Regions from separate parts of the Coprobacillus cateniformis genome, predicted to be linked through region 2. Evidence: a T-box and tRNA genes for the amino acid it is inferred to sense, from the RefSeq annotation. Region 2 holds a T-box; the other holds one or more tRNA genes.
What was found. The T-box of region 2 lies ahead of alaS (alanine--tRNA ligase). A T-box ahead of a tRNA ligase gene usually reads a tRNA of that ligase, here a tRNA-Ala.

Region 1: it encodes a tRNA-Ala, which carries the amino acid that the T-box ahead of alaS (alanine--tRNA ligase) is inferred to sense. The anticodon was not compared.

Annotation. Positions count from the first base shown of each region.
Region 1 covers NZ_WSNW01000001.1:836,933-840,219, reverse strand. Annotated here, with positions in the region: gene GQF29_RS04250 (GGDEF and EAL domain-containing protein) at 1-1,226, shown strand, start outside; tRNA gene GQF29_RS04245 (tRNA-Ile) at 1,361-1,437, shown strand; tRNA gene GQF29_RS04240 (tRNA-Ile) at 1,457-1,533, shown strand; tRNA gene GQF29_RS04235 (tRNA-Ala) at 1,555-1,630, shown strand; gene GQF29_RS04230 (hypothetical protein) at 1,916-2,392, shown strand; gene GQF29_RS04225 (hypothetical protein) at 2,717-3,103, shown strand; gene GQF29_RS18350 (hypothetical protein) at 3,163-3,287, shown strand, end outside.
Region 2 covers NZ_WSNW01000001.1:2,700,365-2,703,651, forward strand. Annotated here, with positions in the region: gene GQF29_RS13245 (AI-2E family transporter) at 1-696, shown strand, start outside; gene GQF29_RS13250 (Na/Pi cotransporter family protein) at 785-1,747, shown strand; T-box leader at 1,800-1,998, shown strand; gene alaS (alanine--tRNA ligase) at 2,038-3,287, shown strand, end outside.

The sequences.
Region 1 (3,287 bases), 1.9 Mb from region 2:
TTCAAAAACTAAAAATTGCGGCATTAGTTATGATGGATTTAGATAATTTGAAATCTATTAATGATAAATATGGCCATGATTGTGGAGATGCGTATATTAAAGGAGCAGCAAATATATTTAAAAAGTTTTCACCTGAAAGTACAATTGTTTCACGAACATCTGGTGATGAATTCTATCTATTTTATTATGGTTATGATACAAAAGAAGATATAAATGAGCAGTTAAAAATTCTTAAACAAGGTATTGCTCAAAGTATATTGACTTTATCTAATCATAAAGAAGTGAAGGTTTACCTTTCAGGTGGTATTGCATGGTATCCAAGCGATAGTACTCAATTTGAAGAACTCCAACGTTATTCTGATTATGCTATGTATTCTGTTAAACATTCTGGTAAGGGTGAAATAGCAATGTTTAATGTTACAGATTATGAGAATAATTCATATATTATGAAGAAAAGATTAGACTATTATCAATTGATTGATGGTCGAATGATAAAATATGCATTTCAACCTATTATTGAGATGCATACAGGAAATGTCTTTGGTTATGAAGCTTTAATGCGTTCAACACATCCAACACTGAGGGATACTCAAGAGATTATCTCACTTGCAAAACTTGAACTTCAGTTAAATAAAATAGAGACTTTAACATGGCAAGAAGCACTGCGTGCTTATGCAGAATATTATCGCAATGGTGATGTTTCTTCAACACAGAAGATTTTTATTAATTCTATATCTAATCAAATTCTACCATTATTTGAAATAGAAAATTTGGAAAAGAAATATTCAGATATACTAGGTCAAGTTGTATTAGAAGTTACAGAAGATGAGGAACATAATAAAAATTGTTTTGAAGCTAAAAAAGAAATCTTAACACACTGGAATGCTGAGACAGCTTTGGATGATTATGGAAGTGGTTATAATAGTAATCGTAATCTTTTAATCGTCAATCCTGATTATGTTAAAATTGATATGGATTTAATTAGAGACATTGATAAAGATATTGACAAACAGAAAATTGTAGAAAATATTGTCGCTTATTGTCATGAAAGAAATAAGAAAGTCATTGCTGAGGGTGTTGAGACATATCAAGAGCTAACTGTAGCCTTCTATTTGAATATAGATTATGTTCAAGGCTTCTATTTTGCAAAGGCGGAATTTGTACCACCAGTTCCAGATGAAAATGCAGTGAAAGCATTATTAGAATTAAATGATATGAAGAGGTAAGTGATCACTTATCTCTTTTCTTAAGTAAATAGAAAGAATATGTAAATTTGAAGAGTCGATTTTAATTGAAAAAAATACAAAAAAGTATTGACGAAAAATAGGTGCTATGCTAATATATTAGGGCAGTCATTAATGGGCCTGTAGCTCAGTTGGTTAGAGCGCACCCCTGATAAGGGTGAGGTCGATGGTTCAAATCCATTCAGGCCCACCATTAATTTCTGTTATTATATGGGCCTGTAGCTCAGTTGGTTAGAGCGCACCCCTGATAAGGGTGAGGTCGATGGTTCAAATCCATTCAGGCCCACCATATATAAATTATATAGGAATTGGGGCTTTAGCTCAGCTGGGAGAGCGCCTGCCTTGCACGCAGGAGGTCAGCGGTTCGATCCCGCTAAGCTCCACCAATAAGACACATACTCATGTGAATTATGTTTTAGATAACATAGTTTGCATGAGTTTTTTGTTTATAAAAATGAATGTAATTATAAATCTTTATTTCTACAGATATTAAATCAAGTGTATTGCTGTAGAAAGGAGATAACAAATAGATTAGCAATATAAATATCAAAACATTTAAGTCTCGTTACAAATCAAAAAAATAATAAAAATTTGAAAAGTTAAGAAAATAGAAACTAGTAAATAGAAACTAGTAAAAAGAAAATAGAAAAGGTTAAATAGGTGAAGAAAATATGTTGAAAATTGTAAATACTATCGAAAGAGAATTAGCTTTAACTGACTTTGTTGTCAATAAATTAAGTGAGCGTTTACTTATTATGGAGTTTAATGGATATGCTCCATCTGAAAAGAGTGCAAAAGTTGATGGTAGAAATACCAAGTATAACGTGTTTGCTGTGAAGTGCACAAATCACTTCAATAATAAACAAATTACTGTTAACGTTACAGCTACAGGTCCTAATAAAGGTTTGTTAGATGTCTTAACTCATAAAATGAATAACAACCCTCTAGGAAAAGTATTTGTTGATTTTGAAGATGTTGTCGTAGGACATTACGTGAGTGGTGGTAATGGATTTGCTCAATTAGTGCAAAGCTATAAAGCAGAGACCGTTAAAGAAGTAGATATCAAAGAGGTTGAAAAAATCGTTCAATCCATGAAACAAGTTGCTGATCCAGTCGCTCAAATGCAACAGGAGCAACAAAAGAAATAATAAAATAAATTTTGAAACAGAACCTTGACAAGTGAATAAAAGCAGTTCCAATCTGCGTTATCAAAGGTTCGCGACTTATAAAAAAATAGTTATTGTTTTATAATTTTTAGCGATAGAAATGTTATGTGATTTATTTAATAAATGACATAGCTAAAAAAATTATATGGTTTGATACCATCTATAATTAATCAGGACGATAACCGATAATCAAAAAAAGAAAAAGTAAATATATTGATATTGTTAAACGATATTAATTTTAAATAGTTATTTATAAAGAACAGTATTAAAAAATAATATTGTTCTTTTCATATGGAGGCAAAAGTTATGATAGTAGCAGAGTTATTAAAAGAATGTAATACAGTATTAGATGTTGTTGAAGAATATGTATTAGGGTATTTAAGATGTACTCTTGGATATTTGCCTGATATTGATGAAATGATTTCAGATGAATTATATGTTGAGGTTTTTAATTCAATTCTTGCAGATGAACGACCAGAAGATTATATATCGTTAAGCAAAACATGTGTTACAATGGATATGTCGGATGTGTTAGTATTGAAAGAAATTGCTTGGAATGCAATTAATTTAGTTGAAGCAAGAACAAGAGATGTAGGTGAACCATTCTTCAAGTATGCAAATAGTCATTATGAAGAACTGGTTAAACTTGAAGAACTGTTAAGCAATAAAATTCAAGCAAATCTATTGGATTAAAAAAAAGATATATAAATCTTTAAAAAATATGATATACTTATTGTAAAGAGGTGAAATATATGGAGACTGTAGATGAAACGTTAGAAGTAGAAGAATTAATCAAAAACTGTGATGATCCATATGTGAAAGAACAGTATCAAAAAGTTTTAGATATTAAAGCTGGAAAGAGAAAAACATATTCTCT
Region 2 (3,287 bases):
CCAATTTTCTCTACAATCTTTGATTTTTTACAACAATATCAAGTCATAGATTATTTAATGGGAATTCTTAATGGTTGGACACAATCTGTCATTTACTGGGTTACCAATATCCTTTTAGCCATGGGAATATCATTTTATCTTTCTTATGATAATATGCATCTTATCGAGAAATTAATTGTTTATTTACCATTTGATAAACAAGGACCATGTATGCAAACCTTAAAACGCTTAAAACTTTTAACTTATCAGTTTATGAAATCTTTAATTTTAGATTTTCTCTTTTTCTTTTTAATGTGTCTTATTCCTTTCTTTTTTATTGATGAAGATCTCTTTTTATGGATTGCCCTCTTTTTATCAATTACCAATCTTGTGCCTTATATTGGACCTTATATAGGTGGGATACCTGTTGTTATTTATGAATATATAGCTGATCCTCAAATGGGATATGTTGCTTTTATTGCAGTCATTGTTCTACAATATTTAGAATCTTCATATTTACAGCCTTATCTTTTTTCTAAGTGTATACGACTACATCCTATTGCTTTGTTTATAGCATTGACCTTCTTTGGTGATTTATTTGGTATTGTAGGGATGATCTTTTCACCATTGCTATTATCATATAGTTTACTTTTGCTAGAGTTACTAAAAAATCTAAATGTTTTTACGAAAGTTAAACAAATTGTTTCAAAAGAATAATCATAAAAAATATTCATATTATGATTATTCTTTATCTTACAAATTCTTTAAATGATATTCTTTATAATAAAAGAAAAAGGAGTCATTTATGGAAACAAAAGATATTTTAGGATTACTAGGAGGTCTTGCCTTATTTCTTTATGGTATGAAAATGATGTCTGATGGCTTGTTAGATGGGGCAGGGATTAAATTAGAATATATTTTAGAAAAACTCACTAATCACAAATTAAAAGCTATTTTGGTAGGGACATTGATAACTTGTATTATTCAAAGTTCATCTGCAATGACAGTCATGTTAATAGGCTTTGTGAATGCCAAAGTGATGAAACTAAATAGAGCTATTTGGGTTATAATGGGAGCAAATATTGGGACCACAATGACAGGACAATTGATTGCTTTTGATATAGGTGTTTTTGCACCTGTATTTGCTATTGTAGGGGTTATTCTGATTGTCTTTTTCTCATGGCGTGCAGCTCGTTTATGTGGCGAAGTTTTGACTGGAATAGGGATGTTGTTTATGGGATTAGAAATGATGTCACAATCAATGATACCTTTACAGTCATCTGAATTGTTCTTAAATTCCATGATCACTCTTTCGCATCCTTTATTTGCGGTTTTAGTTGGGGCATTATTTACAGCAATTATTCAAAGTTCATCAGCTTCTATTGGTATCTTACAAACCCTTGCAATGCAACATCTTATCCCTTTTTCTCAGGCAGTATATTTTTTATTTGGATTTGATATTGGAACATGTATGACTGCTTTCATTGCATCATTATCTGGTTGTCGTAATGCTAAAAGATTAGCTTTGTTTCATCTTCTTTTTAATGTATTGGGAACTTCAGCTTTTCTTGTTATTTGTCAATTTACTCCAATTGTATCAATAGTTGAAGGCTGGACTCCCCATGAACCAATGCGTAAAATTGCGAATATGCATACATTATTTAATGTCATAACAACAGCGGCCTTTTTATTCATTGATAAGCCTATTCTAAAATTTATTGAAAGATTAATTCCATTAACAAAGAAGAGGGAAAAAGGATATATATAACAAGAATTGTTTTTATATTGATTTTTACAATAAAATTGGGTATAATACAAAAGTCAAATCGTTAAAAAAGAAGAGTATTTATAATTCTGTTTTTAGAGAGGAAATGGTTGGTGCAAATTTCTATCAGAATATAAAGAAAGCTACTTTGAAGAGTGATGTAAACATCAACGCATAGTCGGCGTTATCGACTTAGAGAGCATAATCTTTTGATTATGAATAAGGATGGTACCGCGATTTAAGTCGTTCCTTTTATAGGAAGGACTTTTTATTTTGTAAAGGAGAAGGATATTATGAAACAATTAACTGGAAATCAAGTAAGACAAATGTTCTTGGATTATTTTAAATCTAAAGGACACATGATTGAACCTGGGGCATCATTGATTCCTCATAATGATCCAACATTATTATGGATTAACGCAGGAGTTGCAGCATTAAAAAAATATTTTGATGGAAGTGAACAACCCGCATGCCATAGAATAGTCAATGCTCAAAAATCAATTCGTACAAATGATATTGAAAATGTTGGAAAAACAGCAAGACATCATACTTTCTTTGAAATGTTAGGAAATTTTTCAATAGGAGATTATTTTAAAGAAGATGCGATTCCTTTTGCATGGGAGTTTCTAACAAGTCCGGAATGGATAGGATTTGATAAAGAAAAATTATATGTGACAGTTTATACTGATGATGACGATGCTTATCGTATTTGGACTGAAGTTTGTCATGTAGATCCAAGTCATATTTTAAAAACTGATGGAAACTTTTGGGAAATTGGAGAAGGTCCAGGTGGTCCTGATTCTGAAATTTTCTATGATCGTGGTGTTGAATATGACCCTGATGGTTTAGGTGAAAAATTATTTTTTGAAGAGTTAGAAAATGATCGTTATATTGAAATTTGGAACGTTGTTTTTTCACAATTTGATTGTAATCCTACTATTGACCGAAAGGAATATAAAGAATTACCACAAAAAAACATTGATACTGGAATGGGTCTTGAAAGACTGGTTAGTATTATTCAAGGTGGAGAAACAAATTTTGATACGGATTTCTTCCTGCCAATTATTCATGCAACTGAAGAAATGACAAATGTCAGATATGAAGACAATAAAATGGCTTATCGTGTCATTGCAGACCATATTCGTACTGTTACTTTTGCATTAAGTGATGGGGCATTGTTTGATAATGCAGGTAGAGGGTATGTTTTAAGACGTATTTTAAGACGTGCAGTTCGTTATGGGAAGAAGATTGGAATTGATCATTCTTTTATGTATAAATTGGTTTATGTTGTGGCTGATATTATGAAAGAATTCTATGATTATTTACCAGCTAAAGCAGACTATGTGAGTGGACTTGTAAAAAAGGAAGAAGAGGCTTTTCATAAAACATTATCTAATGGTGAGAAATTATTAAATCAGATGTTGAAAAAAACAATTGATCAGCAATTAGACGGTAAAGATGCATTCAAATTATATGATACATATGGATTCCCATTAGAATTAACAGTTGAAATTGCAGAAGAAACAGGATTTACAGTTGATGA